3 regions of the Peribacillus sp. FSL E2-0218 genome follow, and region 3 is predicted to be linked to each of the others. Evidence: riboswitches for the same ligand, from Rfam matches in the RefSeq annotation. Region 3 holds a riboswitch; each other region holds the start of a gene.
What was found. A riboswitch is a leader RNA that binds a small molecule or an ion and turns the genes downstream of it on or off. The one in region 3 is predicted to bind cyclic di-GMP.
Positions count from the first base shown of each region.

Region 1 (4,287 bases), 2.4 Mb from region 3:
CTTGTGGGGAAATAGATTGAAATGCTGGAAGACCATCCCTACCTCTTGCCTTACTTTGTTAATATTGATTTTCCTTTTGGGATCGGTTATATTATGTCCGTTTACGATCACCTCACCGCCAGTAACCTCCTCAAGAAGGTTCAGGCAACGCAAAAACGTACTTTTCCCTGATCCAGAAGGGCCTATTACACAAATAACTTCCTTTTCCTGCACTTCTGCATTAATATCCTTTAAGACCTCTACAGCTCCAAAAGATTTTCTTAGGTTTTTTACGGTAATGATGCTCATCGCACTTGAACCCTCCTTTCAATGAAATTGGCAATTAGGGTTATCACATAAATGATGATGAAATAAATCACACCGACAACCAGCCAAATCTTGAATGCCTCAAACGTTGCCGAAGCTTGAATCTGGCCTTGCTGGGTTAAATCGGCAATCCCGATGACGGACAATAGGGAAGTATCTTTTAAGCTAATGATCGATTGGTTCGTAATCGTAGGAAGCATCCTCCTAAAGGCTTGCGGCAGCACGACATAGCGCATCGTTTGGGTTCCAGTGAACCCGATTGACCTTGCCGCTTCCGTTTGGCCTTTATCAATGGATTGTATCCCCGCTCTTATTATTTCAGCAAAATATGCTCCTGCATTGATTGCAACGGTGATTATTCCCGCTGTCGTACTGTTCAATGAGATGAGATTCAGTGAATTCACTCCGAAATATATAAAGAATAGCTGCACGATGAACGGCGTCCCTCGTATCGCATCCACATAAACCTTTGCAATCCAGTTCAAGATCTTGATAGGGGCAAGTCGCAGCAGGGCCACTACTAAACCAATCAAAAAACCTAGGATAATGGCAATCACAAAGATGTAAAGCGTCACCTGAAGTCCTTTTACTAACATAGGCAAAGCCGCAACAATTATATCCATTCCTTTCACCCCTTCGAAAAAGAAAGCGCGCCTCAGGCGCGCTTATTGAGCCTTTAATCTATTCACCAAGATACGTTTTTATGATTTCATCATATTTGCCGTCTTTTTTCAGATTGGCAAGACCCGCATCTATTTTCTTCAATAGATCCTGGTTTTCGCCTTTCAATACAGCAATTCCATACTGATCCCCATTCAAGCGCTCACCTACGGTTTTCAAGCCAAGGTCTTTTTGGGCAATGGCATACGAGATTACCGGATAATCTTCGATAAGTGCATCGGCATTGCCATTCGACACTTCCTGGAACATCGCTGGAGAGTCATTGAACTGAACCACTTTAATCTTTAATTTACCAGCATTATCCTGTGCGTATTTGGCACCAGTTGTCCCTTTTTTGACCGCTACCGTCTTCCCCTTAAGGTCAGCAACCGATTTAGTGGACTTATTATCCTTCGTAACGACGACAGTCAAACCTGCATCGAAATATGGCGTCGAGAAATCAACAACCTTTTTTCTATCTTCGGTAATGCTCATGCCTGCAATGGCCACATCAAGCTGGTTTGCTTGCATCGCTGGAATGATCCCGCCGAAATCCATCGGAGATAACTTGATTTTAAAATTCTGGTCTTTCGCAATTGCATTGATTAAATCAATATCAATGCCTTTATATTCGTTTCCTTCTTTGAATTCAAACGGCGGATATGTCGTATCCACGCCCACTTTATATACTTTTTCATTTTTCTTTTCGTCACCAGCATCTTTCCCATCATTGCTCCCACATGCCGAGATAAAGATAGTCAAAATCAAAAACAAACTAAGTAAACCAAGTTTCTTCATTGAAATCACTCCAATTCTTTGATTATGCGTGATAATAAATAATTCTCCCTATAATATAGCATAAGAATAAAGTATTATAATATGAATTTTTAGAATAAATATTATTTTCTCCAAATAATATTTTTCGTGTTTTTCTTAACTCTTCTAAAAAATAGGAATATTAAAACTAAAAAGTGGCACATATGGCAAAAACGTTATAAAAAGGAGATATTTCAATGAGCGGAATAGATAAAAGAAATAAATTATTGGAAGAACCCTTCACTTATATCCTCACAAAGAAAGCAACCATGATCATTTATTTCAATAAGAAGCAAATCATGGTCGTAAAGGATAAACAAGCCGAGCGCCTGATAAAAAAAATTAAAAACTGTGAACACAGCATATTGGAGGTTCAATTGCTTCTCGCCAAGATTACGGGTAACTTTAAACACGGGAATGAGAAGCATTCGAAATAAAACAAAATGGGGAATCGGGTTCACAAGGTATTGAAGCATTCTCCCAGGACACCTTCTATTTTTTACCAGGTTTTAAACCGTCAAGATTTCTAAATCCGAACCGATATAGTTATTATCTAAATCCTGAGACTTTGAAGAACTATCCGTATATGGGCGCTTGGATGGTTTGGAGTCAGTAGCGCAACCGGCCAATTAAACGTTATGTTTAGTTGGCTTTTTTTATCTGGATTATTAACTGATTGAGGAGTCTGACCATGAATAAATTCAAAGGGAATTATTTAATGCTGATGTTTAGTGCAGGAACGGTTTTAATGGGGATTTTCATTCACTTCTTGCACAGGTACACGGGGTTTTTACAGGACTATCTCATGATGCGGGGAATTGCTGAACTTCCTTCTTACCTGGAATTTTCGCTTGTCCTATTGTTTATGCTGCCTATCTTATTCTTCCTTATCGCAACCATCTTCTATAAGAAAAATAGAAATCATCCGTTGCTGCCTTGGTCCATCACGCTCTGCCTCACCTTTTCCTCGATATCCATGATAGCTGGGGGAAATGGTTTGGTTGAGTATCATTTTTCAATTTTTATGGTCATCGCTTTAATCGCTTTCTTCGATTCCATCCAGCTTGTCCTGTTGAGCACGATGATTTTTGCCTTGCAACATCTGGTAGGTTACTTCTTATTTCCGGAGCTGCTTTGCGGAACATCCAATTATGCCTTTTCGCTTCTGCTGGTACACGCAGTCTTTCTAATTTTGACTAGCGGGGCAACGATCGTCCTGCTTTTGCATAAAAAATCGATGAAAAGAAACCTATGGGAGCAAAACCGCAAAATCGAGCAAAAAACAACGGAGCTGCTTACGGCATTGGATATAATGTCACAAGAAATGCTGCTTGTCTCATCGGAGATAAAAGGAACGAGTCAGGAAACCAATAGTGCCTCAGCTCAAATTAATGCCAATATCCAGGACATGTCTGTAAAAACGGAACGCAAATTGGACCTGTCGGAATCCAATATGCTGAAGCTGAAGGGCATGGAAGAACAGGTCCTCAACCTTACAAAGCGTACGCATGAGGTTGCCGAAAACTCCAATTCCACCAGCACTCATGTGGATACCGGCCAGCAGCTGATGAAGAAACTTCATATTCAGTTAAAGTTAGTCACTGAACATGTATCCGGTTTGGCAGGTACGATTCATCGATTTAAACAGCGAATACAAGAAATCGAGCAATTCACCATCATGATTAACCGTATTTCCGATCAGACTAATCTTTTAGCCCTTAATGCTTCCATAGAGGCAGCACGTGCGGGAGATGCAGGAAAAGGATTTGCAGTCGTTGCGGAAGAAGTCAGGAATCTCGCTAACCAGTCAGATCTATCTGCCCAGGAAATTGTCCGTGTGGTCAGTAAAATCCAAGACGAAACGGAATTGATCCAGAAGCAAGTAGAACATTCCATCATGGATGTAGAACAAGGAGCGAAGATTGCTCATGAATCCCAGCTGGTATTCGGATCGATTTATTCTTCCAACGAAGGTGTGAACCAGCTATTGCGTCTCTATGAATCAAGCATAAATCAACTAACAGAGACGAACAGGAACATTCATGAAGTATTTGGGTCCATCCTGCATGATTCACAGGAATCTCGTGCCGCAAACCAGCAGATTGAGACTTCTACAAGTGAACAAGCTTTCTTGATGGTATCTTTGATGAAGCAATCTCTTCATCTGGAGGGTCAGGCAAAACAAGTGGCGGAGTTGGTTGTCAATCTAAACCAAAAAGCGCCATCTTAAACGATGTAACCCGCATTTCAAAGATTGCGGGTTTTCGTCATGTTCCAGCTGAATGGAGTTGCCCGTCAACATACTCTTACACTTCCATTCTTCCATCAAAAAAATGACTCCAAAGCTGTGCCGGAGTCATTCGGATTATTAGCGATATTCTTTAACCATTGCCGTAACCTCCGGCTTTCAAGCCCTTCTTCCCCATCCATGCTTTGCCACAACTGAATGCCAAAATTCGCTTCTCCACCTTCCAACACACCCATTTTAACGAAGCGGTCGGTACC
Region 1 is NZ_CP150304.1:653,585-657,871, reverse strand. It holds gene MHI53_RS03135 (amino acid ABC transporter ATP-binding protein) at 1-288, opposite strand, end outside; gene MHI53_RS03130 (amino acid ABC transporter permease) at 285-929, opposite strand; gene MHI53_RS03125 (transporter substrate-binding domain-containing protein) at 988-1,764, opposite strand; gene MHI53_RS03120 (hypothetical protein) at 1,980-2,219, shown strand; cyclic di-GMP riboswitch class II at 2,335-2,416, shown strand; gene MHI53_RS03115 (methyl-accepting chemotaxis protein) at 2,474-4,012, shown strand; gene MHI53_RS03110 (hypothetical protein) at 4,108-4,287, opposite strand, start outside.
Region 1: it holds a riboswitch for cyclic di-GMP, as region 3 does, so the genes downstream of both, MHI53_RS03115 (methyl-accepting chemotaxis protein) here and galE (UDP-glucose 4-epimerase GalE) in region 3, are expected to answer to the same signal.

Region 2 (4,287 bases), 1.4 Mb from region 3:
CGTATAATCCTTTTCTTTTTGCAGCGTTTTGACAAACGCATTGGCCTGGATATAAAGCTGGGCCGATTTTTGTGCCGAACCGGAAATGATCAACGGCGTTCTCGCCTCATCAATCAAAATGGAATCGACTTCATCGATTACAGCAAAATGCAAGGGCCGCTGGACCATTTGTTCTTTATATAACACCATGTTGTCACGCAGGTAATCGAAGCCTAACTCATTATTCGTGCTATAGGTAACATCGGCATTATACGCCTCTTGTTTTTCCTCTTTTGAATGGCTGTTCAGGTTCAAACCGACGGTCAAACCAAGGAAGTCAAACAATACCCCCATCTCGGAGGCATCACGGTGGGCCAAGTATTCATTGACTGTAACGACATGGACGCCCTTACCAGTAAGCGCGTTTAAATAAACCGGCATGGTCGATGTCAATGTTTTACCTTCCCCTGTCTTCATTTCCGAGATATTGCCGTCATGAAGTGAGGCCCCACCCATGATTTGAACACGGTAAGGATATAAGCCAAGGGCACGCTTCGCTCCTTCACGGGCAACAGCAAAAGCCTCGACGAGCAGATCATCGACGGTCTCCCCGTTTTGGTAGCGCTCTTTGAACTCGCCCGTTTTGGCACGAAGCTGCTCATCCGATAATGCGGCCGTCTCATCAGCCAGCGATTCGACTTGGTCAGCAATCTTTTCCAGACGTTTAATTTCTCGCTTATTCGGATCAAAAACTTTATTTAATATATTAAGCATTCAATAACGCTCCTCTATTATGGTAATGATCGTTCCATGACAAAATTCATATAAGTAAGAAGAAATGCATCTTCTGTTATTCCTAATCCACGCTTAATTTTACCACTTCTATCCTAGAGGTACAACTTCATGTCACTTCCATGCCTATTGATCCGAATTCAATTCTTGCGAAAAACAATGGATAAATCATGAGTAAAACTGTTAAAATAGATGGAAGTATAAATAATTCATGGAATCTCCCCACTATTCCAAAAAGCAAATGTGAATGATCCATAACCTTCCATCATTTGATGCTGCCAAGGTAATCCAACCAGATTTCATGTTTGAATTTTTTTAAAGGTGGGCTACTAACATTTTAAGTAGAAGATAAATAGAACATGTTTCGAGGTGGTATTATGATTGGTGAACGTGTAAAAAAACTGCGTGAAGAAAAAAAGATGTCGATGACTGAACTCGCCGACAAAGCCGGTGTGGCAAAGTCTTACTTAAGTTCGCTAGAGCGTAACTTGCAAACGAACCCTTCCATTCAATTTCTCGAAAAAATCTCCGCCGTGCTGAACATTCCTGTTGATGCCCTCCTTTACGATGCACCAAACAAGGAAACCTTGGACAATGACTGGATGAAAATCGTGGAGGAAGCCATGAATTCCGGCGTGTCGAAACAACAATTCAGGGAATTCATCGAATTCAATAAATGGAGAAAAGACAAAGAAGAGTAGAAGTTTAATAGTCTACCTACATAATCCTGGAGTAAACAGCTTGAAAATGCTGGACTTACAGAAATCCAATACGAATAATCACCCCTATAAACAGCCAGGTCAGCCTCTGTTTATAGGGGTGTGTTTGGTAATTAGCTTCGCTCGCTCTCCTCTAGTGGAACCTCAAGGCATTTCCGTTCAAAAAAAGCACTAATTTCCTCTTTTTTAAAACCTAAGCTCCGTGCTTCTGATATTAAATCCACCCATTCTTGATCGATTTCCATTTTAGCCACCTCTTCTACCTCCTAAAATACCTTTGTATTTCAGGCAGACCAGCCATCTTAGTCGAGCGGACCTTAGACCTGTGCCTTTGCGCCCTTATCTTTCAATAAGTTTGCCTTTGTCATGGTACTAATTACCAAATACATTGCTTATAAACATATTATATCGGATACTTGCATCACATATTGTTATATTATGTCGCCAAACTAACAAAATGCAAAAAAATTTATCCGACAAAATATTACAATATTTAGAAAATTCAATAACCGCTTCCCTTTTATCATTTTCTCCTTTTTACGTAATAGTAAATCGTGCTTTTCCCATTCAGTTTATGCTGCAGGTTCACCCTCTCCACCACTAGTGGATCCAAGGCTTTTTGCACAGTCAGGTCGTCACCGCAGGTCGGGCAAAGCCACTCTCCATAGTCTGCACTGCTAAAAGAAGACCGATTGCATTTATGGCAATTCTTTTGATACAAAATATCCAGCCCCTTTGCACCTTAATCAAATCGTTTGTTATAAATTACACTATGTTCTTTTTAAAGAACTAACAACTTGAGTATAGTACAAAGGGAAGATTCAATAGAATAGGTAATATTAACTATTTATCTTATTAAAGAACACAAATTGTTCTTTATAAAAAACCATCCAGAGCCTGACCGCAATCTTGTAGCATGCAAAAAAGCACAACCCAAATGCTGGGCTGTGCTTTAGTTCATAGATTAAGATTTAGCTAGGTTCAATCAAACCGTAGCGACCATCTTTACGACGGTATACCACGTTCGTTGTGTTAGTATCCGCATTCGTGTAAACGAAGAAGCTGTGACCAAGCATATTCATTTGCAAAATCGCTTCTTCACTGTCCATCGGCTTCAAATCGAAGCGCTTATTGCGGACCACTTCAACATCATTATCATCTTCGAATTCATCTACCACTTCGTCAACGTCCGTGTTGAAAGCGAATGCTTCCGGAGTCGTTGATAAGTTGTTTCTGAATTTACGATTGACCTTCGTTTTATGTTTACGAATTTGGCGTTCAAGCTTGTCATTGATCAAATCGATGGCAGCATACATATCCGCATTTTCCTCTTCAGCACGAAGAACCAAATTCTGCATAGGAATCGTCACTTCGACCTTGGATGTATTATTGTTAACTTTCAAATTAACTAACACATTTGCATCAGGTGTATTGTTAAAATATCGTTCTAACTTGCCAATTTTCTTTTCGACGTATTCTCGAATTGCTGGAGTTACCTCAATGTTTTCACCGCGTACGTTGTAATTCATAAAGTGAGTCCTCCTTAAATTAAGACTATAACAGTTAGATTCTACAATACCCCTCCGGTTCCCTTTGGAAACATATCATGAAATATGTCGAAATTATGAAACAATTGTCGGAAGGTTTGGAAAGGGTTGATGTATACCCTACATTCATTATAACAAATGCCTGGCGATAAAGAAAAATTTAAGCTTTAATTATTTACAGAAAATTTAAATAAATGTAACATAATAGCCGTTTGGAAACCAAACGGCTGGGTTATCATTTTCTTTTATCGTAAAACATGCCATCGATTGATAGACTTTCATATGGGTTCATATATTTATTGGAGGAATTTTTCTTTTTGTTTATTTCCTGGATGTCCCGTTGTATTTCCTGCTTTTGAAGCTTCAGCAAGCTGTCTACCTGTTGATTGAGCAGCATCGTCCTGCGGCCTACCTGTTGTTCAGCAGCAGTGAAGGGCGGCTTGATTTGGGCAATGACTTCATCCCGCCGATCAATCAGCTCGGTGATCCTTTCTATTTTATCCTCACGTTCTGCAATCATCCGATCCTCCAGAACGGCAAGTAATTCGGCAGTCAAGTCGTGAAAAGCCTGAATCATTACACTTGCCCGCCTTGGCTGAATTGTTTTTTGCGGTTGATCTGAATGACTTCCTTCCACGTATTACGGAAATCAGTGACGAGTCCTTCCACCTCGTCCAAGGCAGCAACATCATTTTTCATATTCGCCTCTATCAGACGGCGATTCATGAAATCATACAGACTCATCATTTCCTTCGACACCTCGACATCCATGTTCAGCGTCACCATCAATTCGTGGATGATGTTTTGCGCCTTGATGATGTTGGTATTCTTCGCTTCGATATTTCCTGCTTCAATCGCCTTCCGCCCAAGCATGATGAACTTCAGGCAGCCATTGTATAGCATTAATGTCAGCTCTCCCGGGGACGCTGTATTGACCGAATTTTGTTGATACGACTGATAGGGATTATTAATCGCCATATTTATCTTCCTCTCCCGATTGCCTTAACTAAAATAAGATGCTAACGATGAACTTTGGCTATTTGCCTTTTGAATCGCCTTTTCCATGGCCGTGAACTGGCTGTAATAGCGGGATTCCAATTTCGCTAACTTTGTTTCGAATGCCGAGATCCTCGTATCCAGCCCATTGACCATTTTCCCGATGGTAAAATTATTATTCACATATCCAGCCTTCCCGGCTTTTTCGGTGATGACCTTCATCGAAGATTGTATATCATCACGCAAACGGCGTG
Region 2 is NZ_CP150304.1:4,874,000-4,878,286, forward strand. It holds gene secA (preprotein translocase subunit SecA) at 1-753, opposite strand, end outside; gene MHI53_RS23630 (helix-turn-helix domain-containing protein) at 1,149-1,472, shown strand; gene MHI53_RS23635 (anti-repressor SinI family protein) at 1,604-1,735, opposite strand; cyclic di-GMP riboswitch class I at 1,775-1,860, opposite strand; gene MHI53_RS23640 (hypothetical protein) at 2,014-2,211, opposite strand; gene raiA (ribosome-associated translation inhibitor RaiA) at 2,462-3,019, opposite strand; gene MHI53_RS23650 (flagellar protein FliT) at 3,273-3,614, opposite strand; gene fliS (flagellar export chaperone FliS) at 3,614-4,015, opposite strand; gene MHI53_RS23660 (flagellar hook-associated protein 2) at 4,040-4,287, opposite strand, start outside.
Region 2: it holds a riboswitch for cyclic di-GMP, as region 3 does, so the genes downstream of both, MHI53_RS23635 (anti-repressor SinI family protein) here and galE (UDP-glucose 4-epimerase GalE) in region 3, are expected to answer to the same signal.

Region 3 (4,287 bases):
ATTGTTTCTTCCTTCTTAATTGCCATTTTTGTTTTTATATCGATAAAGATGTTCATGGCCCAGCCAGCACAGTTAATGCTGATAATGGTCATTTTTTCTAGGCTATGGCCAAGATTTACAAGCATACAATCCAACTTAGAACAAATAGGAACTACGCTTCCATCTTTTAAAGCTTTGTCGGATTTACAAAATGAATGTAGGGATGCGAGAGAATTATATGAATCCGATTATAAAAATATTTTGCCGATTGATATTAAACAAGGATTGGATTGCCGTAATGTTTATTTTAGTTATGATCAAAATGAGAGCACCTATGCCCTTAAAAATATAAACATCCACATTCCTTCTAACCGTATGACGGCTATTGTAGGACGATCTGGTGCCGGAAAAAGCACCTTAATAGATATATTAATGGGGTTGAATCAACCTATTAGGGGAGAAGTCAGAATAGATGATATTCCCCTTACTAATGACCGTCTATTATCGCATCGGAGATCGATTAGTTATATACCTCAAGATCCTTTTCTCTTTAATGCAACGATACGGGAAAATTTGCTGCTCATTGACCCTGACGCAAGTGATGTATTAATATGGGAGTCTTTAGAATTCGCGGCAGCTGCCGATTTTGTCAGTAAGCTCCCGCAAGGTCTAGATACACTTATCGGTGATCGAGGTATCCGACTATCGGGAGGAGAAAGGCAGCGCTTGGTGTTAGCCCGAGCGATTTTACGCAAACCGGCCATCCTTGTTTTGGATGAAGCAACAAGTGCATTGGATACAGAGAACGAAGCGAAGATTCAATTCGCTATAGAAAAATTAAAAGGAAAAATGACGATTATCGTAATAGCCCATCGCTTATCAACGATACGACATGCAGATCAAGTGCTTGTTATGGATCAGGGAGAAATTATACAGGTGGGTGAATATAACCAGTTAGCGAAGGAAAAGAGAGGAATGTTCAGCCATTTATTAGGCATTCAAATGGAATCCAGTGTATAAGGTTTAAAAACATATATAAAATGAAAGGAAAGTCAGGGCACAGCCATAAAAATGGATTGTGATACTGGCTTTTTTTAGGTGGGATTATTGAATTACTAGATAATAAGTAAAATTAATTAGTGTGAAAAATATTTTTTTGAAATAGTAAAATGAGCAAATTATAGCTGATTAACTCTCTATTTTGGATGAAAATTTTATAACGAAGGCTTATTTATCTAGTATTTTATAAAAAAATGTCGTTATTTGAGGAAAAATGACGAAAAAAAACGAATAGTATTTTGGACTATTATTATGCTTTTAGGTATATAATTAATATTACAAAAGTATTAATAAAGCGTGGTTATCTAATAGGTATAATAGATTAGTGTTGGTATTAAATAGTTAAATTAAGAAAGTAAAAATAAGAGAAAGGCAAACCTATTGAAAAGTATGGACGCAAAATTACAGGTCTAAGGCTCTGCTAAGACGGCTGAGTTACCGCAAGTTGGGTGGAATTTGTTATCGAAGCTAACAATGAACTTGAGGAATGGGTTAATTTAATTCTAGAGGCTAAAAATGCAGGGTTATCTATTGAAGAAGTAAGAGAATTTCTTAGAGATTGCAGATTTCTAGATAAGGAGGAAGTAAATTTATAACAGGCTATTGTTTTTAAAATGGATTTATTGTACTATATACAATCTTTTTTTATAGATTTATTTTTATTAATGAGTTGTTATATTAAGACTGCGCCTAATGTTAAGTTAGATAAATACATGTTAGTTTATTCTAAATCGAAGTGAGGAATTTTAAAGTGTCAATACTGGTAACTGGAGGGGCGGGCTATATAGGAAGTCACGCAGCGATAGAACTTTTAAAAACAGGTTATGATATTGTAATAGTGGACAACCTGTCAAATAGCAATCTTGAATCATTAAATCGGGTGAAGGAATTAACAGGAAAGAACTTCATTTTTTATAAGTGCGATTTATTAGAACGTGATGAGTTAAATACTATTTTTGAAAATCATAGCTTTGAAGCAGTAATGCACTTTGCTGGGCTCAAAGCGGTAGGGGAATCTGTTGAAGTCCCATTAATGTATTATCATAATAATATAGCAGGCACAATTAATTTGTGTGAACTGATGGCAAAGCACGATGTTAAGAAACTCGTCTTTAGTTCATCTGCTACTGTATACGGTCACCCGGATAGCGTCCCGATTGATGAATCTTTTCCTTTGTCGGCAACTAACCCATATGGGCGTACAAAATTAATGATTGAAGAAATATTAAGAGATTTACATATTTCAGATTCCACTTGGAGAATAGCATTATTACGTTATTTTAATCCAATAGGTGCTCATGAAAGTGGAAGCATTGGGGAAAATCCGAATGGAATACCAAATAATTTAATGCCATATGTAACACAGGTTGCAATTGGAAAAAGGGAAAAACTATCTATTTTCGGAAATGATTATAACACTCATGACGGTACTGGTGTCAGGGATTTCATCCATGTCACGGACTTGGTAAAAGGGCATTTAAAAGCACTTGAATACCTTGAAAAAAATAATGGAATTGAAGCATTCAACCTTGGAACAGGTAGAGGTTATAGTGTTATGGACCTTATTAATACATTTAGCTCAATAAATAAAAAAGAAATACCTTTTCAATTTGTAGATAGACGCCCTGGCGATATAGGAAGTTGTTACGCAAATCCTACTAAAGCAGAAAAAGTCTTAAGCTGGCGTGCAGAGAAGGATTTAAAAGATATGTGTACAGACTCGTGGAAATGGCAAACTCAAAACCCAAACGGATATAATTAAGATTATAAAACTTAACATACTAAGAGAAAAATATTTATTGTATAAAATATTTCATACTTGAATTTATTTTAGATGCTAATCTACTGTAAGCATGATTTCAAGTTGAATAATTTAAATAATGGTGAATTTTTCTCTTGGTCTATCAGAAATCTATAATAAGTGATCCTTATAGGTTTCTGATATATTGAAACAATTTTAAAAGGTAATATAATTATTTAAGAAAAAGTAATAAATAAAACAATAAAATGAAATCGCTTACAAAAAAGAGTAGAGAAAGAGAAATTAAATCTGAGATGTACTTTCACAATAACACGTTTACAAACGGAACAACAGGGAACCAATAAAAATAAAAATCCTAAAATAAATGAGGGATAATTATTATGATTGATGTCAGAAATGTTGTTTTGGGAATGATTTGGGGAACGCTTTTAAGTATACCTTTATGGTTATCGTTTTTTGGATGGGTGAAAATACTTTTTAGCTTTTTCTCATAAATTATTTGGTTTATGTTGTTTGAATTTTATTCTTAGGCATATAAAATGGTTCAAAGTAAGTCTCCTTTTCCTCAAAACCAGTTAGATTCTTCGTATACCTCCTAAATATCAGAAATAAAATAAATCATTTAAACATCCATTTCTTTTATTACATACCAATAATAGATTTTTAGGATTAATTACAGATGGAATAAGTAATATAGAAATTTCTATAGTTTGTATTGAATTAATGAAAAGTATATTAACAAACTGTTTTATGAAATTTTACTTATCCAAAAAAAATAGGTAATAATACCTTAAAATTTTTTCGCCGTGTGCCGATACTATATATATAGATTAAGCAAAGGGACTTCGCGGAGGGCGATGTCAGTTAGCTGCCATCAAAATTAAAGGAGATTATTTGATGACAAAAAACAAATTCATTACGTTCGAGGAAGTTTATGAAAAGAAACAGAGAAGAAAGAAGCTGTTTATCGGGTCTTATGTTGCTATTATGTTGGTTTTAATTTCAGTCATGACTTATTTTCTAGGTCAATCATAATTGGGGAATGTTGGGGCTGAGGAATCGGTCCTTTTTTTGTTTTGAATATACTAGAGGAAATAGTTAATAATGGAATATTTACAGTAATTTAACTTGCCATAACCCACCAAATATGTGATTATCAAATAAATGAGCTATATTCCTTATATTTCAATAATAGGAATGGGGAAACAGTAGGAGACGGCGGCTCGACTATATGGGAGTGGGAGTTTGGAATGGAATTTTTAGAAATCTTAAAGGATACATACGCAAAAGGGGAGTTTGGCGAGGATATTACCATAACGGAGCTGGTGGAGGAGCTTAAGGGAAAATTAAGTGCAATCATCGAGGATTCTGATCGTTGATAATCCAAAAATACCTATTCCCCATCCTGTTCGTGCTTTGGGCGATGGTGATTTTCTTTTTTTCGTCGCAGACGTATGAGGAGCAGAGCATTACGCCTTTTTTGGCGC
Region 3 is NZ_CP150304.1:3,431,512-3,435,798, reverse strand. It holds gene MHI53_RS16570 (ABC transporter ATP-binding protein) at 1-999, shown strand, start outside; cyclic di-GMP riboswitch class I at 1,400-1,481, shown strand; gene galE (UDP-glucose 4-epimerase GalE) at 1,790-2,800, shown strand; gene MHI53_RS16560 (hypothetical protein) at 3,698-3,835, shown strand; gene MHI53_RS16555 (hypothetical protein) at 4,051-4,179, shown strand; gene MHI53_RS16550 (VanZ family protein) at 4,176-4,287, shown strand, end outside.